Regions from separate parts of the Vibrio coralinecrosis genome, predicted to be linked through region 2. Evidence: riboswitches for the same ligand, from Rfam matches in the RefSeq annotation. Region 2 holds a riboswitch; the other holds the start of a gene.
The links. Region 2 has a riboswitch for lysine ahead of lysC (lysine-sensitive aspartokinase 3). Riboswitches for the same ligand answer to the same signal wherever they lie in the genome.
Positions count from the first base shown of each region.

Region 1: linked by a shared signal. The riboswitch ahead of CTT30_RS05030 (Na+/H+ antiporter NhaC family protein) and the one ahead of lysC (lysine-sensitive aspartokinase 3) in region 2 are both predicted to bind lysine.

Region 1 covers NZ_CP024627.1:1,094,293-1,104,981, forward strand. Annotated here, with positions in the region: gene purB (adenylosuccinate lyase) at 1-39, opposite strand, end outside; gene hflD (high frequency lysogenization protein HflD) at 189-806, opposite strand; gene mnmA (tRNA 2-thiouridine(34) synthase MnmA) at 833-1,954, opposite strand; gene CTT30_RS05015 (hypothetical protein) at 2,148-2,417, shown strand; gene CTT30_RS05020 (inosine/guanosine kinase) at 2,625-3,929, shown strand; gene CTT30_RS05025 (H-NS family histone-like protein) at 4,022-4,429, opposite strand; lysine riboswitch at 5,036-5,218, shown strand; gene CTT30_RS05030 (Na+/H+ antiporter NhaC family protein) at 5,334-6,935, shown strand; His leader region at 7,111-7,246, shown strand; gene hisG (ATP phosphoribosyltransferase) at 7,287-8,183, shown strand; gene hisD (histidinol dehydrogenase) at 8,189-9,481, shown strand; gene hisC (histidinol-phosphate transaminase) at 9,494-10,534, shown strand; gene hisB (bifunctional histidinol-phosphatase/imidazoleglycerol-phosphate dehydratase HisB) at 10,604-10,689, shown strand, end outside.
Region 2 covers NZ_CP024627.1:2,906,815-2,917,503, forward strand. Annotated here, with positions in the region: gene CTT30_RS13650 (TRAP transporter permease) at 1-1,250, shown strand, start outside; gene CTT30_RS13655 (universal stress protein) at 1,380-1,817, shown strand; gene CTT30_RS13660 (DUF2061 domain-containing protein) at 1,962-2,354, shown strand; gene CTT30_RS13665 (glycosyl hydrolase 2 galactose-binding domain-containing protein) at 2,359-3,159, opposite strand; gene rraB (ribonuclease E inhibitor RraB) at 3,293-3,706, opposite strand; gene arcA (arginine deiminase) at 4,272-5,492, shown strand; gene CTT30_RS13680 (pyridoxal-phosphate-dependent aminotransferase family protein) at 5,553-6,674, opposite strand; lysine riboswitch at 6,894-7,071, shown strand; gene lysC (lysine-sensitive aspartokinase 3) at 7,162-8,514, shown strand; gene pmbA (metalloprotease PmbA) at 8,594-9,937, opposite strand; gene yjgA (ribosome biogenesis factor YjgA) at 10,046-10,573, shown strand; gene CTT30_RS13700 (1-acylglycerol-3-phosphate O-acyltransferase) at 10,648-10,689, opposite strand, start outside.

The DNA.
Region 1 (10,689 bases), 1.5 Mb from region 2:
GTCTACTGGCGAAACAGCAGTCAATGCTGACAGTTCCATGATGTTCTCCTGAATTGAGTGTCTAAATTTCGTGAGCTTTATACCAATAACTTACGCAATTGTCACGCACATTGCGCAAACGTTTGCTTTGGGTTTGTTCTGGTAGAAAAAATACGCTCGCGTCGTGACGCGAGCGGTATGATTAAGTCTTACATTCTGGCGAGTAGGATTTGAGCTTGTTCAACCATCTTCTTACGCCCAAAGATAAGGTGACGGCGCTTGCCTCCGACTTGACGCCAAAGCACTGCGCTTCGAATACCCGATAGCAGCAATGCTCTAACCTTGTGCTGGTTACCTGTCTGCTGTAGGACAGAAGGGGTACCAGTGACTTGGATTCTAGGACCAATTGGGCTAATGACATCGAGATAGATACTGGCCAAGTTGCTGATCATTTGGTCGTCAAGCAACTCAAAGTGATCAAGCTGTCTTTCGATCATCTGGATACGATCACCAAGTTGAGACATTGCATCGTTACGGCCACTCAGCTTACGTTCTAACGCCATCAGGCTAATAATGTAGCGAGTAATTTCACTACCAGTAGGGGTACTATCAATGCCTTTTACTAGGCACTCAAGTCCTAGCTTTAAATCCGACTCACGACCATAAACACTAACGGTGTTGCTTGGGTTAATGTTGAGGATCGCTTTTAGTGACGTTTCAAACGCATCAGAGTCACAGTGACCATTTTTCGCGACCTGTTGAACCAGAGCGACAGCTTGGCAAATTCCTGCAAATGCGATGGTGCGATCGTAAAGTGCGTTAGCCACGTAGTAATACTCCTAAATGCGTTGAATTAAATTCGTTCTTCAATGATGCCGCCACCTAAGCAGACATCGTCTTTATAAAATACCGCTGACTGACCAGGAGTCACGGCGACCTGGGGATCGTCGAAGATTACTTTGATCGTTTCATCATCAATAGGGATGAGAGTACATGGAATATCTGTCTGACGGTAACGCGTTTTCACGCTGCACTGAACAGGTGCTTTGATGACTTCACGGTCTACCCAGTGTAGTTGAGAGGCAATTAGCCCTTGAGACTTTAGTAATGGATGATCAGCGCCTTGAACTGCGATAAGTACGTTACGCTTTAAATCTTTATCAGCAACGTACCAAGGATCTTCATTGCCGCCACCACCTTTCTGGCCACCAATATGCAGGCCTTTACGTTGTCCCAAAGTGTGATACATCAGACCTTGGTGCTCACCGATCACTTTACCTTCCGGTGTTTCGATCTTACCTGGTTGTGCCGGTAAATAGCGTGACAAGAAGTCGGTGAATTTACGCTCACCGATGAAGCAGATTCCGGTTGAGTCTTTTTTCTTAGCGGTAATCAAATCTTGCTCTTCTGCAATACGACGTACTTCAGGCTTTTCTAGTTCACCGACAGGGAAAAGACTGCGAGCGATTTGCTCACTGCTGAGTGTGTACAAGAAATAGCTTTGATCTTTATTACCATCAAGGCCACGAAGCATTTGAGGTTTTTCGCCGTTTTCAGGGAAAGTACGGCGTACGTAGTGACCCATTGCGATGTAGTCGGCATCGAGCACTTCATCGGCGAATTCAAGAAAAGCTTTGAACTTGATTTCTTTGTTACAAAGGATATCTGGGTTAGGGGTGCGGCCAGCTTTGTATTCTGCCAAAAAGTATTCAAAAACGTTGTCCCAGTACTCTGCAGCAAAGTTGATGGTGTGCAGATGAATACCTAGCTTGTCACAAACGGCTTGAGCGTCAGCCAAATCTTCTGCAGCAGTACAGTATTCTTCGTTATCGTCTTCCTCCCAGTTCTTCATGAACAGTCCTTCGACCTGATAGCCCTGTTGTTTCAGAAGATACGCGGAAACGGATGAGTCGACACCGCCAGACATGCCGACGATAACTTTCTTTTTACTGTTGTCAGTACAGTTCTCAGACATTACTAAACACCACACAATTTAACTGGAGGCAGATCTTAACAGAAAGCGTTTCGAGGTGACAGTTCCGAGATCGAACTCACACTTCGATTTTGCTGCAATTTTACTCGCACGTAACTGAAATCTACGATTTTATGACTATAGACAGCCTATATATGGCATAGTTGACGAAATTCAAGTTAAACAAGGTGTAAACATGAGTGATGATAACCAATTCATGTCGGAAGCAGAGCTGATTGAGATTGTTGAAAATCAGCTTGAAGATGGTAAGCCGCTGAAGGTTAAAGAAACGCTAATGCGATTGATGATGACGGGAACACCAAAAGACGAAGCCATAGCGATGATGGCTTGTGCTGTTTCGATTGAAATATTTGATGTCATGAAAAACGAGGGTAAATTCAACTTAAAGCGCTACTCTGAGCACTTAGACAGGCTCCCCGATATAGGGTTTATGGAAGGCGAATAAGCCTCCATTTAGGTACCCAATGTGCCACTCAAATAGAGCTGGCATATTTTTCATACAGACCCTTGAAGGGTTTTATGAGTCCCTCTTATTTATTACATCAAGATTAAATTTTAGTGGCAAACGTTTGCTATAATTCCAGTTATTGCCGCGTTAGGTAGTGCGAGGTAGAATCCGGCATCCTTTCATCCCTTACTCAGAATATTTGTTATGAAGTTTCCTGGCCAACGAAAATCTAAGCACTATTTTCCTGTGCATGCGCGTGACCCTTTAGTGAGTCAATCTCAAGAAAGCAAGAAAATGTCCAGCACGCACATTATTGGTATTGACCAAACTTTGGTCGATATTGAAGCGAAAGTAAGCTCGGAGCTTATTGAGAAATACAAGCTGAGTAAAGGTCACTCATTAGTCATAGATGATGCTACTGCAGAAGCGCTTTATAATGAGTTGAAAGATAATGCCCTCATCACCAATGAATATGCTGGTGGGACGATCGGTAATACACTTCATAACTATTCTGTTCTGGCCGATGATCGTTCAACACTTTTGGGTGTCATGAGCCAAGATATTAAGATCGGAAGTTACGGCTTTCGCTATTTATGCAACACTTCAAGCCGGATGGATTTGAATTACCTTCAAGGTGTTGATGGTGCAATTGGTCGGTGTTTTGCTCTCATTTCTGATGATGGTGAAAGGACGTTTGCTATTAGCGAAGGTCAGATGAATCAATTACATCCAAGTAGTATTCCTGAAACGATTTTCGAGAATGCCTCTGCTTTAGTATTAACCGCCTATTTAGTGCGTTGCAAAGAAGGTGATCCAATGCCGGAAGCGACGATGAAAGCCATTGAATATGCGAAGAAATACAATGTGCCAGTCGTTCTTACTCTCGGAACGAAATTTGTGATTCAAGATGATCCTGTATTCTGGCAAGACTTTTTGCGTGACCACGTTAGCGTCGTAGCAATGAATGAGGATGAAGCTGAGGCGTTAACCGGTGAGTCCGATCCGTTAGCGGCGTCAGATAAGACATTGGAGTGGGTAGATTTGGTTCTCTGTACCGCCGGTCCTGTGGGTCTATTTATGGCAGGTTATACTGAGGAAGCGGCCAAGCGTCAGACTTCTCTACCATTACTTCCAGGTAGTATTGCTGAATTTAATCGTTTTGAATTTAGTCGTCCAGCAGCGAAAGCGGCCTGTGAGAACCCAATTAAGGTGTATTCGCATATTTCACCTTACATGGGGGGGCCAGAAAAAATTAAAAATACTAATGGGGCAGGTGATGCAGCATTGTCCGCGTTATTGCATGATATGGCTGCGAATAAATACCATAAAGAAAATGTGCCTAATTCAAGTAAGCATGCACATACATTCTTGACATATTCGTCATTCTCTCAGGTTTGCAAATATTCGAATCGTGCTAGTTATGAGGTTTTAGTTCAGCATTCACCACGCCTATCACGAGGCTTGCCAGAGCGTGAAGATAGTTTAGAAGAAGCATATTGGGAACGTTAATTCAGTAATAATTAATTACAAAAAAACCTCGCATAGCGAGGTTTTTTTTACAATACAAAAGTGTTTATTAAAAACACTTCTATAAATTTCAATTAGATCAGGAAGTCATCAAGTGATTTACCTGCATCTAGCTGTTCTTGGATTGCTGAAGGTGTACGACCTTGACCTGTCCATGTTTTTTCTTCGCCGTTAGCATCTACATATTTGTATTTTGCTGGGCGTGGAGCGCGTTTTGATTTCTGTTTACCAGTAGCTTCACCTGCTAGAGCTGAAATAACCATGTCTTTATCTAGACCTAGTTGCTTAATTTGCTCAGCAATATCTGCCAATTTTGCTTCTTGTGCTGCTTTGGCTTCACGCTCTGCTTCTTCCGCTTCTTTTCGTTCAGCTACAACAGTTGATAATTTGTCTAGAGCTTCCTCTAGTTGTTCCAAGGTAAGCTCACGCGCAAATGCTCGTAGGCTACGAATGTTTAATAGAGTTTTTGTTAGTTCCGACATGTAATTTCCCACTTAATTAAGGAGCCGATGAAATAAATATTAAACCCGTATTATTCGCAATACAATATTTTCCAGTTAAATTGTTATAAAAACTATTAATTAATCGCCTAAGGATTAGAGTAATGAGACCTTTCTTATTAACTGATGAATTCTTGTTGCATAGAATATCGTTGGTTTTGTGATTTTGACAATACTGATAGAGGATAAGTTTCATACACTAATGATATTTATTTTATATCATAAAAATAAGTTGGATTATCCTTTTGTCATGACATTATCAAGATAGTAACAAATCTTCTTTAATTCATATTTTTTCTCACTAAATGCTGATTTTTTTCTTCACTTTACGAGCGTAATCGAAGATGTACATCGAAAAGACCGAGTTGATGAATAAATAGGAAGGGTCATCGCTCGCCCATTATGATATTAGTTGAGCTTAAATGGTATGAGCAGAAACTTTATGCACAGAAGAAGAAAAATCATTAATGCTTAATTGGGTAAGATGTATTGCAATGGGGCTTTCGATCAGTACAATGGGCGCCACCTAATGCGATGTGTTGGTTAAATTGTTGTTAAAATTGTTTTTCAGTAGTTTAAAATATCAACTGTCGCGGTAGAGGTGCGAAATAAATCAGTAGTATTTGTTGGGGTGATGCCAATGAACAGATATGAAAGGTTGTTTTGCCGAAGTGAGTATTCATATCAACGGTGCTTGCTGGGGTTACACTCGAAAGGGGTAACACTGCCATAGTCTATAATTTTGTAAAACTATGGAGCGCTACTGTAGGGCAGGGTGGAGTTTTCGCTTCCCTTTCGCTTAGTTCAACATAAATTGTTTGATACTCATTTCTTTCAATTTATCTGCAGTAGATCTCTAACCATTGATTACTGGTTTTTGAAGATCATGAATTTAATTGATTTTGCAACATCTCCGATTTCTTTGCTACCTCCATTGGTTGCACTGAGTTTGGCGATTATTACTCGTCGTGTACTGGTGTCTTTAGGTGTGGGTATCACTTTGGGCGCTGTCCTTCTTAACGATTACTCTCTGGGTAATACACTCAGCTATGTAGGCTCAACGGTATCGAGTGTCTTCATTGAAGACGGCGGTATTAATACATGGAATATGAGTATCGTTGGTTTCCTACTTTTACTTGGTATGATGACGGCGTTACTGACGTTATCGGGTGGTACCCGTGCTTTCGCCGAATGGGCGCAATCGCGCGTTAAAAGTAAACGTGGTTCCAAATTACTCGCGGCTTTTCTAGGCGTATTTATTTTTGTTGATGACTATTTTAACAGCCTAGCCGTTGGTGCGATTTCTCGTCCTGTCACAGACCGCTTCTATGTGTCTCGAGCTAAATTGGCTTACATCTTAGACTCAACAGCAGCACCAATGTGTGTGATTATGCCTGCATCAAGCTGGGGCGCGTATATCATGACGATTATTGGTGGCATTCTCGTTTCACATGGCATTACTGAGTATTCCGCTCTTGGCGCATATGTGCGTCTTATTCCAATGAACTTCTATGCGGTATTTGCATTGCTGATGGTGTTTGCCGTTGCTTGGTTTGGCCTTGATATTGGTAAAATGCGTAATCACGAAATTGCGGCCTCACAAGGCCATGGTTTTGAGAAAGAGCAAGCGAATGATTCACAGGAAGCTCATGAAATCAATGAAGAGTTAGATATTCAAGAGAGCGAAGGCGGTAAAGTTTCAGACTTGGTTTTACCGATCGTATTCCTGATTGTTGCGACCATTGCTTCTATGTTATACACCGGCGGTCAAGCTTTGGCTGCTGATGGCAAGGCATTTAATATTCTAGGTGCCTTTGAAAACACCGATGTAGGCACCTCGTTAATTTATGGTGGCCTTGTTGGTTTAGCTATCGCACTGTTTACGGTATTTAAGCAAGGTATTGCGGTAAGCGAGATCACACGCACACTATGGATTGGTGCAAAATCAATGTTTGGTGCCATTTTGATCTTAGTTTTTGCTTGGACTATTGGCTCAGTGATTGGTGATATGAATACGGGTAAATACCTGTCGACATTGGCGCAAGGTAATATAAATCCAAATTGGCTGCCAGTTATTCTATTCCTACTCTCTGGCCTTATGGCATTTTCTACCGGTACGTCATGGGGGACATTTGGCATCATGCTTCCAATTGCCGGTGATATGGCTGGCGCAACGGATCTTGCTTTGATGTTGCCTATGCTAAGTGCTGTATTAGCTGGTTCAGTATTTGGTGACCACTGCTCGCCAATTTCTGATACGACGATTCTATCTTCAACAGGGGCTCGTTGTAACCATATTGATCATGTAGCGACCCAGTTACCTTATGCGCTTTCAGTGGCTGCTGTATCTTGTATTGGTTTTATCACATTGGGGATGACGGCTTCCGTAGGAATTTCATTTGCCGCTTCAGCCGTTGCCTTCTTTGGCGTTTGTGTATTGTTGTCAATTCTTTCAAGAGCCAAGATAGCAAGCTGTCATAACGCTTAATGAATTGAACTCAATAAAGAACTTAAAAGGGAGCGAAAGCTCCTTTTTTATTTGTCTAATACAAATTTTAAAAATCTTTAATTTTTAGTTGAAAAATAGTTTTTCCTTGGTTAGTGTGGTTATCAAGCAAGCGAACTGAAGAGCTTATAAGTATGCGTAATTTTGTAATGAACATTCATCACCATCATCACCCAGTCTAGTCTTTCGGGAGATGTACGCATACCCGGGGGACAGGAAACTCCCGGAGGCAGAAATCGCAAACTACAAGATTTAGAACCCTCGGGAGACTACTCTTCCGAGGGTTTTTTAGTTTTAACGATTTAAGAATTAATTTGCACAGGGATAAAAGCAATGCAAACACAACGCCTGAGAATCGCAATCCAAAAGAAAGGTCGCCTCAGTAAAGAGAGCCAAGCTCTACTTAAAAAGTGTGGCGTTAAATTCAACGTTATGGGTGAGCGCCTTGTCGTTCACTCTGAAAATATGCCAATTGATTTACTTTTGGTTCGTGACGACGATATTCCGGGTCTGATTATGGATGGTGTCGTTGACCTAGGCTTTATTGGTGAAAATGAATTAGAAGAAGTTCGCCTCGACCGTAAAGCATTGGGCGAACCATCGGAATTTATCCAACTTCGTCGACTTGATTTCGGTGGCTGCCGTTTGTCTATCGCAATTGACAAAGACGAAGAGTACAACGGCCCTCAAGACCTTGCTGGTAAGCGCATCGCAACTACATACCCACAGTTGCTAAAAGCTTACATGGATGAAGCGGGTGTCCCATTCTCAACATGTATGCTGACAGGCTCAGTAGAAGTTGCCCCTCGCGCTGGTCTTGCAGATGCGATCGCTGACTTAGTGTCTACGGGGGCAACACTGGAAGCGAACGGCCTCAAAGAAGCAGAAATCATCTTCAAGTCAAAAGCGACACTGATTCAACGCACCGGTGAATTCGATGCGGACAAGGTGGCGTTAATCGAGAAACTCCTGACTCGTATGCAAGGCGTACAGCAAGCGAAAGAATCTAAATACATCATGCTACATGCACCTGCTGAGAAGCTAGGCCAAATCAAGGCACTACTTCCGGGCGCTGAAGACCCTACTGTATTACCTCTGTCTGCCGACAAGCAAAAAGTTGCGGTTCATTTGGTCAGTACTGAAAACCTGTTCTGGGAAACCATGGAACAGCTGAAAGAGCTGGGCGCAAGCTCAATCCTAGTGCTACCAATTGACAAAATGATGGAGTAACCGCAATGAGAACCGTCGTATGGCAATCGCTGAGTGAATCTCAGCAAGACTCGATTCTAGAACGTCCTGCAATTGCAGAGGGTGCAAACATCACTGCTGCGGTTTCTGACGTTATCGCGAAAGTTCGTAGTGAGGGCGATTCAGCCCTGCTTGAATTAACTGAGAAGTTTGATCGCGTGAAGCCGGAATCCATTCGTGTATCGGCTCAAGAGATTGAGGAAGCGTCAGCACGTCTTTCTGAAAAAATGAAGAACGCACTGGAGCAAGCTTATGCCAACATCTCTAAGTTTCACAAAGCGCAGAAGCCACAACCTATCAAAGTAGAAACTCAACCGGGTGTGCTTTGTGAACAGGTCACGCGTCCAATCCAAAAAGTGGGTTTGTACATTCCAGGTGGCAGCGCTCCATTACCATCGACGGTTTTGATGCTTGGGGTTCCTGCAAAAATTGCAGGCTGTCGTAAAGTGGTGCTTTGTTCTCCACCGCCAATTGCTGACGAGATCCTTTATGTAGCAAAACTGTGTGGTATTGATGAAGTGTACAACGTCGGTGGTGGCCAAGCCGTTGCTGCGATGGCCTATGGTACAGAGACAGTATCCAAAGTCGATAAGATCTTTGGCCCGGGCAACGCCTATGTGACAGAAGCAAAACGTCAGGTAAGTAATGATTTTCGCGGCGCAGCGATTGACATGCCAGCGGGTCCTTCAGAAGTACTGGTTTTGGCCGATGAAACTGCGGACCCTGATTTTATTGCTGCCGACCTGCTAAGCCAAGCAGAGCACGGCCCTGACTCTCAAGTAGTGCTTGTGACGCCTTCACCTGTGATTGCGGACCAAGTCACTGACGCAGTTCAGCGCCAACTCAAAGAGCTATCTCGTGCGGATATTGCTGAGAAGGCACTCGCTTCAAGTTTGGTTATCATCGCGGAGTCGTTGACTCAGGCGGTTTCAATCTCAAATTACTACGGCCCTGAGCACTTGATTGTTCAGACCAAGAACCCTCGCGAGCTTTTGCCTTTACTCGATAATGCAGGTTCCATCTTCCTAGGGGATTGGTCACCAGAATCGGCGGGTGATTACGCATCGGGCACTAACCACGTTCTCCCTACTTACGGTTACACGCGTACGTATTCGAGCTTAGGTTTAGCGGATTTCTCTAAGCGGATGACAGTTCAAGAGTTGTCTGCTGATGGTCTAAAAAACCTTGCTCCAACGGTGGTGACCATGGCTGAAGCAGAAGGTTTGGATGCACACAAACGTGCCGTGACTATTCGTGTAGAAAAACTGGCAGTTAAGTAAGAGGGCAATGAGATGGAAAAGCTAGCGCGTAAACAGGTCCAAAAACTGACCCCTTATTTATCGGCTCGTCGTATCGGTGGTACAGGTGATGTTTGGCTGAACGCCAACGAATCGCCATTCAACAATGAATACAAAACAGACTTCGCTCGTCTTAATCGTTATAGCGAATGTCAGCCTAAAGAACTGATTTCTGCATACGCTGCGTATGCAGGGGTGAACCCAGAACAAACGTTGACTTCTCGCGGTGCAGATGAAGGCATCGAGTTACTGATTCGTGCTTTCTGTGAGCCAGGTGAAGATGCGATTCTTTACTGCCCACCGACTTACGGTATGTACTCCATCAGCGCTGAAGCCATTGGTGTAGAGCGCAAAACCGTGCCGCTAACATCAGATTGGCAACTAGACCTTGCTGGCATCGAAGCTAATCTGGATAACGTTAAACTGGTTTTCGTATGTTCACCAAATAACCCTACGGGTAACTTGGTTAAGCGTGAAGATATTGTCTCTCTGCTTGAAATGACAAAAGACCGCGCAATCGTGGTGATGGACGAAGCGTACATTGATTTCTGCCCAGAAGCGTCAACGGTAGATTTACTGGCGCAATACCCGAATCTTGCAATTCTGCGTACTCTGTCGAAAGCTTTTGCCCTTGCGGGTTTGCGTTGTGGATTTACGCTTGCGAACGAAGAGCTGATTAATGTACTTCTGAAAGTCATCGCACCATACCCAGTCCCAGTTCCTGTTGCAGAAATTGCCACTCAAGCGCTTTCTGAAGCAGGCCTAGCGAGAGCGAAGTTCCAAGTTCTCGATTTGAACGCGAACCGTGCTTATTTGCAGGTGGGGTTGTCGATGATTCCGGGCTTGGAAGTCTTTGAAGGATGGGGTAACTACCTATTGGTTAAATTCCCAGATGGTGATGATCTTTTCAAAGCCGCTTGGGAAACAGGCATTATCTTGCGTAACTCGCCAATTGAGAACTGCGTACGTATCAGTGTGGGTAACCGCGACGAGTGCGAAAAAACACTCGGATTTATTAGAAACTACTACTCATAAGTAGAGACAAAATTAATTGCTTTCGCTGACAAAGCGGAGGCGCCAAAGATTAGCAATAAGGAAGTTCGAGTGAGCAAACAACAAAAAATCCTTTTTATCGACCGTGATGGCACCTTAATTGTTGAGCCGCCGGTTGATTTTCAAGTTGATCGTTT
Region 2 (10,689 bases):
TACTTCCAATCGTGGTACTTGTGTGGTGTCTGACAGTTGAACGTTTCTCTCCAGGTCTATCAGCCTTTTGGGCAACGGTATTCATGATCTTTATCCTGATTACTCAACGTCCTCTCATGGCCGTACTGTCTAAGCAAGGTGCTATTGCCGAACAGACCAAAGAAGGCTTTATCGACTTGCTTGAGAGTTTAGTGTCTGGTGCTCGTAACATGATTGGTATCGGTGTTGCTACCGCTGCAGCGGGCACAGTTGTCGGGGTAGTCACTCTGACAGGTATCGGTCTCGTGATGACGGATTTCGTTGAATTCATTTCCGGCGGTAACATTATCCTGATGCTTCTGTTTACCGCAGTGATCAGTCTGATCCTCGGTATGGGCCTACCGACGACCGCAAACTACATCGTGGTATCGACCTTGATGGCACCAGTTATTGTTACCCTTGGTGCACAAAGCGGTTTGATCATCCCACTGATTGCCGTTCACTTGTTTGTGTTCTATTTCGGCATCCTTGCGGATGATACACCTCCAGTTGGTTTGGCTGCCTTCGCAGCGGCGGCTATCGCGAAATCAGATCCCATTCGCACGGGTATTCAAGGCTTCACCTACGATATTCGTACTGCAATCTTGCCATTTATGTTCATCTTCAACACTCAACTTCTTTTGATGGGTATTGATAGTTGGTGGCATTTGTTGCTCACGATCATATCTTCCGTCATCGCAATGCTGATATTCTCTGCTGCGACGCAAGGCTGGTGGTTTACTAAGAACAAGTGGTGGGAAACCGTCCTACTCTTGGTTCTGACCTTTACTTTCTTCCGCCCTGGCTTCTGGTGGGATCAAATTTATCCAGCCAAAGTACTTCACCCAGGTACAGAGATCGCGCAAATCACTGAACAGCTGCCTGTTGGTCAGGACATTGAGCTTCTCGTTGCCGGTGAAAATCTTGAAGGTGATTTCATCTCGAAAACAGTTCGTCTGCCATTCGATGACAGTGCGAAATCAGCGGAGGATCGTATTGCGTCGATGGGGCTAATGCTCAATAACGCCAACGGCCGTATGTTAGTCGACATGGTCGAATTTGGCAGCCCTGCAGAAGCTGCTGGTGTTGATTTCGACTGGGAAATTCGCTCTGTTGTCGTTGACGCCGATCGACCAATGAAAGAGTGGGTTTTCGTACCAGCACTGCTACTCCTTATTGGCTTGGGCATGAACCAGCAGAGACGAGCTCGAAAGGAACAATTGAGCGCGTAACTTAGTCAGCCTCACTCCACTGAGGGAAGTGGGGCTACACTTATACCAAACACATTAGTGGATTTGGTATCTACTAAGGATGCAATGACTTGGCCTCGTTGGAGGCTAAGCTTAAAAAGAGAGCTATCGATGTATAAGCAAATTCTTGTTCCTGTCGATCTGAACGACAAAGGTTTTTCTGATAAAGCACTTGAACTGGCTGTCTGGCATGCCAAGTACTCCAAGGCTCAAGTTCATCTTCTGAACGTATTACCAGGCATTCACATGTCTATGGTTGCGACCTATTTTCCAAAGGATGCCGCAACAAAAATGAAAAATGACGTTGAAAACCAGCTGAAACAGTTCGCAGTCCAGCATATTCCAGAAGAAGTCGTTTATAAAACACATGTAGCTGAAGGCAAAGCGTACGCCACGATTCTCGACTACGCGGAAAAGCTCGGTGCAGACCTGATTGTGATGCCAAGCCATAAGCGTTCTAAACTGGATAAGGTAGTATTAGGTTCCGTCGCCAGTAAAGTGGTTCAGAACTCCCCTATCAATATTTTGGTGGTCAAACCGCACGGCTAAGTTAACTGAATAAAGACAAAAGGCGCTCAATTGAGCGCCTTTTTTAATAGTTATTAACGATTGATATTATAGTTTCAATCGAGTTCCTTTAATGAAAATAATTATCAATAATGATCCTATCAACACCAAAGACTGGATGACATCATGAAAAAGACACTCACTTTTGCCGCTCTTCATTTCACTATCGCGTTCACTGTCGCATATCTATTGACGGGGGATATCTTGATCGGCAGTTTAATTGCCATGATCGAGCCTATGGTGAATACTGTTGCGTTTTATTTTCATGAACAAGTCTGGCACACCTCACCTCGCTTAAAAAAACATCAGAGTGCTACCACACTGAAGACCACCAGCTTTGCTGTTGTACACTTCAGCGTTGCCTTCAGTGTGGCTTATCTTTTAACAGGGAGCTGGTTAGTCGGAGGAGTCATGGCAACGATAGAACCAAGTATTAATACGCTTGCCTATTACTTCCATGAGCGAGTCTGGCAGCACAGACAAACTTCTCTGTTTTCACAGCACATAGCCCGCGCTTGAAAGACTAAATTGGAAAATGCGTCACGCAGAGGTCTTCACTCAGGCCAATATTAAATTTTTGACATTGGCCATCGAGCATCACTTCCAATTGATAAAGCTCTTCGGGATCAGGTTGGCTTGCGTTGAAATAAATCGGAGCTTCTACCTGAAATAAGGCGCTGACATGATCATTTCTCACATCAATGGGGATATGATACGTCATACCATTAAATTTCACGGATGCAGAAACCAACCCAGACGCATAAGTTTTGTAGTGCAGATCTACCATAAATTCACAGCCTCCCCCATGGTGCCATATCTGCTCAGTCACAACATGCTCGAGCCGTACATGGCGAATAAACTGTAAATAAGGCTCTTTCCAAATCCCCATTCGAGAGTCAAACTTCTGGTAGGTTTGTGCCCCTAAGGGGCAAAGTTCTAAACTGTCTTCCTCAAATAACAGCCCCTCTTCCTCTTCGAGAAATAATATCTCAAACCGATTCCGACCAAGCTGCATATAAGGTCGAATATCTTTCTTATATTCTGCTTGCGAGCCATCACAATCAAACAGCGCGACACCATTGAGTCGAACTTCAGCATGGTAATCTACGCCACCGAGCACCAAGTCAACGGCAGGGAACGCCAGCATCGCCTCATCAACTTCAATATCATGCATCAAGTGCCACTCCTGCTCTGCAATGGCAGCTTCCGAAAGAAGGTCTGGGAGTTTAGCGCTTAATGGAGCGGGAAAAGTGATGTCATCCTGAGGAATCGAGAAATTTGTTAACGGCGAAATTTGCCATAAACCTGCGAGTGATAGCTGCATGTTTCCCTTATAAATTGAGCTAGATCAAGTTTGGGTGATTATAAAGAATCAATATAGTGAAAGATACCTAAGTACTCTCGAATTTAGGTACAAAAAAACCAGCCTCACGCTGGTTTTTTCTTATGACGAGAGATTACTCGTCATCTCCGTCTTCTTCAGGGTATAAGGCATCTTCACCTTCATAGTAAGTGCCCCACCCGTCATAGATGATGTCGTATTTCTCAGCAAGGTGAATCAGCTTCTCTACTTGAGCATCAATCGCCTCAGCATCAAGTGCCGATTCCATCGTTGCGTCGCAGCACAACAATTTATTACCGTCTTCATCTTCTGTTTCTTCAGCTTCTAATACTTCAAAGCCCATCTTGAATGCCTCTACCACGGCTTTTTCCAGTGTATCGAAGTCTTCAGCAAACAGGTGGTGCTCAATTTCATACAATGCATCTGGATCACTACCATCTTCACGCAAGGCTTGAATGATATCGCGAGTCTCTTCCTTTTGAATCTCAATTAATTCTTCAACAGATAGATATTCGTCTTCATGAGACATAAGTCAGCTCCAGATAGTGACAACATTGATCGTAATTTACCGCAACGGAATATCGCATGGATCCAGTGAAATTACTAGCCGCAATCCATGAAGATCCTCACCTTAAGTGGTAAACAGATTAAAGATCGCAAATGATCAAGTTCACAAGATGGAAAAGTTAACATTTTTTTATCATCGGAGAGATTCAGAATTATCTGCCGCGCTGACTGCCTAGCGACAACCTGAAAGATTGAGTTTTTATTTTTCATCTCTGCATATCTTCAGAATGGCAGTAACTGCATAGAAATATATCTTCAAACCAAGTTATATCGTAGTTGTGAATAGCTATGCTGAATTGTGTTTTTTTCTCTCAAGTTCATCAATGTCATAAGGCGCATAGTAACGCATTGGTTCGCTTATCTAATCCACCCCATCTCTTTAGATAAAAACCACAAAAATAACCGAGTTAATAAAATTAAAAACCACAAAAATAATAAAAAGCAGTTATTGAAACCAACATTATCACTTGCATCTTGATAACAACCTTGTCATAAATACGCACTGGATATTATTGTAAGGATGCAAAATGAGTAAGTTGTACGTAGGCTCAGAAGTAGGCCAGTTAAGACGTGTATTGTTAGCTCGACCAGAACGAGCACTAACCCACCTTACCCCTTCAAACTGCCATGAGCTACTGTTTGACGATGTTCTTGCTGTCGAAGCTGCAGGTGAAGAACATGATCAGTTTGCACAAACGCTGACAAATCAAGGTGTCGAAGTTCTGCTTCTTCACGATCTATTAGTCGAAACTTTGGCTGTAAAAGAAGCTAAAGAGTGGCTGCTTGATACGCAAATTTCTGATTTCCGTTATGGTCCGACATTCGCTCGTGATCTTCGCCATTATCTGTCTGATATGGATAATGAGCACCTAGCAACTGTGTTACTCGGCGGTTTAGCATATTCGGAATTACCAATCCAATCCTCTTCGATGCTACCAAGAATGCATCGACCGCTAGACTTTGTGATTGAACCTCTGCCCAATCATCTTTTCACCCGAGACACTTCATGTTGGGTCTACGGCGGTGTGTCACTCAATCCTATGATGAAACCCGCTCGTCAGCGTGAAACCAACCACTTACGTGCCATTTATCGCTGGCACCCAGTCTTTGCAGGGCAAGACTTCATCAAATACTTTGGTGATGAAGATCTACACTATGACAATGCCAATATCGAAGGTGGAGACGTACTGGTTATCGGTAAAGGTGCAGTCCTAGTGGGAATGTCTGAGCGTACTACAGCGCAAGGTGTAGAAAACCTCGCAGCCAACCTGTTCAAAAACGGTCAGGCGAAAGAAGTTATTGCCATTGACCTGCCCAAGCACCGTTCATGCATGCACTTAGATACCGTCATGACGCACATGGATGTGGACACTTTCTCGGTTTATCCAGAGATCATGCGTAAAGATTTGGATACTTGGCGTCTGACGCCGAAAGGTGACAATGAGATGAAGGTAGAACAGGTACCTAGCTATACGCATGCTATCGAAGAAGCGCTGGGGGTTGATTACCTAAAGATCATCACAACTGGCGGTGACAACTACGAAGCTGAGCGAGAGCAGTGGAACGATGCGAATAACGTCTTGACGGTTAAGCCTGGCGTGGTTATCGGTTATGAGCGTAACGTTTACACCAACGAGAAGTACGACAAAGCAGGTATCGAAGTCCTGACCATTCCGGGTAATGAACTTGGCCGCGGTCGCGGTGGTGCTCGTTGTATGAGCTGTCCGATTGAGCGTGACGATATTTAGAGCCGAGAGAAACTAAAAAGGGTTGATGTCAAAACATCAACCCTTTTATTGTTTAAGCAGTTACTGCGTTAATGACTCTTCCAGCGCTCTCAAACAGAGTGCAACATTTTCAGCTCGGGCACCGTAGCCCATAATACCGATACGCCATGCCTTACCCGCTAATGCCCCCAAACCTGCACCAATTTCGAGATTGTAGTTTTCCAGTAAATGGTTGCGAACCCCTGCATCATCGACGCCTTGAGGAATGTAGACCGCATTGAGCTGAGGCAAACGTGATTCTGCTGCCACAACGAACTCAAAACCTAACTTTTCGAGGCCCAACTTCAGCTTTTCATGCATATCACTATGACGCTGCCAAGCATTCTCTAATCCTTCATTCTTAAGGATTAATAGAGATTCATGCAGCGCATACAGGCTATTTACTGGCGCTGTATGATGGTAACTACGCTTGCCTTCCCCACTCCAATAGCCCAGCACTAAACTCTGATCTAAGAACCAACTCTGGACAGGAGTTTTACGTGCCTGAATCTTTTCAATGGCAAGAGGAGAAAAGGTCACTGGTGATAAGCCAGGGACACAAGATAGACATTTCTGGCTGCCTGAATACACCGCATCTAGCTGCCATTCATCAACTTTCAGTGGTACACCACCTAAAGAAGTCACGGCATCAACTATTGTTAGCACACCGTGCGCTTTTGCAAGTTTACCTAGTGCTTCAGCATCGCTGCATGCGCCTGTCGATGTTTCTGCGTGAACGAATGACAGGATCTTCGCATCTGGATTCTCTTTCAGTGCTTGCTCAACTTTATCGACCGAGACAGGAGTGCCCCACTCATCATCAACCACCACAGCAACACCGCCCGCTCGAACTACATTTTCGCGCATACGCTCGCCAAATACGCCATTGCGACAAACGATTACCTTCTCACCCGGTTCAATCAGGTTAACAAAACAGGTTTCCATACCTGCACTGCCCGGTGCAGAAACCGCAATAGTGAATTCATTTTCAGTCTGAAAGGCGTACTTAAGTAGCTGTTTTAACTCATCCATCATCTTGATAAATAGCGGGTCAAGGTGGCCCACTGTTGGACGACTCAAAGCCTGTAGAACTTGAGGAGAAATATCCGAAGGGCCTGGGCCCATAAGAATACGATGAGGGGGGATAAAGCTTTGAATAGTCATTGTTCGCTCCTTGAAACTGATCTGCTCTTTATTGATTTGTCTTTACATTAAAACAAATCACTACATGCGGCAATTGACCATAAGAGCTCAGGTCAAACCACTGTCACAAGTTTGTTAATTCACAAGGGGAAGAAAGAACCAACTTCCCATTGACAAAGGTCACATAAAAACGTTCAATGCAGAATATATGGTGAATTTTTATGCCGCCATATACATGCATTTTGCAGAAGAGGAGCACTACCCAGGTAGGTGTTTTGTGGAGCCACAACTCCGATACAAATCACTGAGGGGGAGTAGTGCCGAGGTAGATCAACGTTGTGGTTTTGATCTGTCGGTTGACTTGGGTTGACTCCCATCAACTGTCATCAGCTCCGTCTGATGAAGAGCTTCTGAGGTAAACCTTACACAATAAAACCTCTCAATACGCTCATTCTCTCTTCAAGCAAGGATTACTAATTTACTTTCAGGAAGTTGTGGGAGAAATGCCGTGGGCAATTTTAACGTTGCTAAATTTGGTGGAACCAGTGTCGCTAACTTTGAAGCCATGAGTCGCTGTGCTGCGATCATTGAGCAAAACCCAAACACAAAGTTAGTCGTCAGCAGTGCCTGTTCAGGCGTGACAAACTTATTAGTCGAACTCGCGAATGGAGTTCAAGATCAGACAGAGCGCAGTGCGATTCTAACCAAACTCGCCAGTATTCATGATGCGGTACTCAATCAACTAGAAGATGCAACTCAAGCAGCCAGCGAGGTCTACTCTATTCTAGATACCGTCACAAGTTTGGCAGAAGCTGCTTCGATTCAGTCAAGTACTAAGCTGACGGATCACCTTGTCGCCTGTGGTGAACTGATGTCTACACACCTGTTGGCCCAGTTAATGAGGGAACGTGGTATCAATGCGGTACGCTTTGATATTCGTGACGTACTACGCACAGATGATAATTTTGGTAAAGCAGAACCGGAACTGGCCACTATTCGTCAACAAGCGCAAGCATTGCTTATCCCGTTATGCCAACAACAGGTTGTGGTAACTCAAGGCTTTATCGGTGCCGATGCAGATGGCAATACCACGACACTCGGTCGAGGTGGCAGCGATTACAGTGCCGCACTTATTGCCGAAGCGGTTGAAGCGCAGGGGCTGGAGATTTGGACCGATGTACCGGGCATTTATACCACTGACCCACGTATTGCCCCAAAAGCATCACCTATCTCTGAGATCAGCTTCAGTGAAGCCTCTGAAATGGCCAATTTTGGCGCCAAGATCCTTCACCCTTCGACGCTAATTCCTGCTCTTCGCCATGATATTCCAGTCTTTGTCGGTTCATCAAAGCAACCCGAAAAAGGCGGCACGTGGATTCGCCATCAAGTCGAGAGCTCACCTCTCTTCCGTGCTCTGGCTTTACGATGTAACCAGACCATGGTGACGCTGCGCAGCGCGCAGATGTTCCATGCTTACGGCTTCCTGGCCAAAGTATTTGAAATTCTGGCGAAGCACAAGATTTCGGTAGATTTGATTACCACTTCAGAGATCAGTGTCAGTCTAACGCTTGACCAAACCGACACATCTGGTGGTGCTCCTCAGTTACCTGAAGCTGCACGTCTTGAGCTGGAAGAGCTGTGTACGGTTGAAGTAGAACATAACCTGTGTCTGGTCGCGCTGATTGGCAACAATATGAGTGAGAGCAAAGGTTATGCAAAACAAGTATTTGGAACATTAGAAGAGTTTAACATGAGAATGATCTGCTATGGCGCAAGCCCTCACAACCTGTGTTTCTTAGTTGATGAGTCAGACGCAAAGCTAGCGATTCAGAAGCTGCACACTGAATTGTTTGAGAAGTAATAATAGAGCAGAGAACAAAAAAGGGTTGGCGCTAAAACGCCAACCCTTTCAATTTGTATCAGTGGTAAAACCGAGAATGTTACTCACCCGCCACTTTCATCGACTCAATCAGAATCGAACCCGTCTGGATTTGTGAGCGGGTTTCAACATCATTACCAACCGCGACAATCTGATTAAACATATCTTTCAGGTTGCTGGCGATTGTCACTTCAGAAACAGGATATTGGATTTGACCATTCTCTACCCAGAAGCCTGCCGCTCCTCGTGAGTAATCACCGGTGACGATATTCACGCCCTGCCCCATCACTTCGGTGACAAGGAAGCCCGTTCCCAGTTCTTTAAGCATCTGCTCAAAGTCTTGCCCCGTCGATTGAACGAACCAGTTATGAATACCACCAGCGTGACCCGTTGGCGCCATATCCATTTTACGCGCGGCATAGCTGGTTAATAGGTATGTCGCGAGCACACCGTCGGTAATGATTTCACGATCTTGGGTTGTAACACCTTCGCTATCAAATGGGCTCGACGCTAAACCGCGTAGAACATGAGGTTTTTCAGAAATATTAAACCAGTCTGGCAGTACCTGCTGACCGAGATGATCAAGTAAGAATGACGACTTGCGATACAGGTTACCGCCACTGATTGCCATCACCAGGTGTCCAAGTAAACCCGTTGCTACATCGGCTGCGAACATCACAGGGTATTTGCCTGTCTTGAGCTTTTGCGCATCAAGACGACTGATGGTTTTCTCCGCCGCTTTCAAGCCGACTGACTCAGGTGTCCAAAGGTCATCTTTATGGCGTGCTACTGTATAGCTGTAGTCACGCTCCATTACGCCACTTTCACCCTGCCCAATAACACAACAGCTGGTACTGTGTCGGCTGGAGGCATAGCTAGCAAGCAAACCGTGGCTGTTGCCATAGACCTTCAAGCCATAGTGGCTGTCGTAGCTGGCGCCATCGCTTTGTTTGATTTTGTCACTGAAGGATAACGCTTTTTGCTCAGCAGCAATCGCAATCTCTGCAGCATGATCGGGGTCAGGCGTATCAGGGTGAAACAAGTCAAGATCTGGAATATCTTGCACCATCAACTCTTTAGGAGCAGGGCCTGCGCATGGGTCTTCAGAAGTGTAGTGAGCAATATCCAATGCAGCCATCACCGTTTGTTGAATGGCTTTTTCACTGAGATCGGAGGTAGACGCACTGCCTTTGCGCTGACCTCGGTAAACGGTAATGCCTAGCGCGCCATCGCTGTTAAATTCAACATTTTCGACTTCGCACATACGTGTCGATACACTCAGGCCTGTCGTCTTGGTGATCGCGACTTCAGCGCCATCAGATTTTTCCGCGGCCATTTCCAGTGCTTTCGCAACGGCGGCCTCAAGCTCAACACGTTGCTGAGCGACTTGCTGTCTTACGTCCATATCTTCTTCATGCTTAAGGTCTGATATGCCTAGAATAACAAGAATTTCGCTTTCTCCCCATGATTCTTGTTAAAATAGAGAAATAGATGTTCAAATTAAGGCAGAAAGATGGCCAGAAAAAATCAAAAAGCGCCATGGGAAGAAGAAGAGGAAATCATTTGGGTAAGTAAAACCGAAATGAAACGTGACATGGAAGAGTTACAAAAACTGGGTGAGGAACTCGCCAGTCTTAAACCTTCGGTGTTAGAAAAATTCCCGTTAAGTGAAGATCTTGCAGAAGCAATTAAAGACGCACAACGCTTTAAAAATGAAGCGCGTCGTCGTCAGTTGCAATATATTGGCAAGCTGATGCGCTTCGAAGATCCAGAGCCGCTTCAAGCTGCGCTGGACAAGGTACGTAATAAACACTCACAAGCAACCGCTGCACTACACAAGCTAGAACAGTTGCGTGACCGAATCGTTGAACAAGGCGATGAGGCGATTGCAGACGTGATGGAGCTATACCCACAAGCGGATCGCCAGCGTTTACGTCAGTTAGCTCGTCAGGCAGCGAAAGAAAAGAAAGCCGGTAAACCTGCTAAAGCATTTCGCGAAATCTTCCAAGTGCTAAAAGAGCTTAACGACGAAGAACTTTAAGAACCAGCCTTAGAGTAAAAGAAAAATGGCCTCAGACACGTTGACTGAGGCCATTTCAACAATTTTTAGCTCGGTTAGACTTTGATACCTGCTTGCTGATTGAGCATGGCAACTTC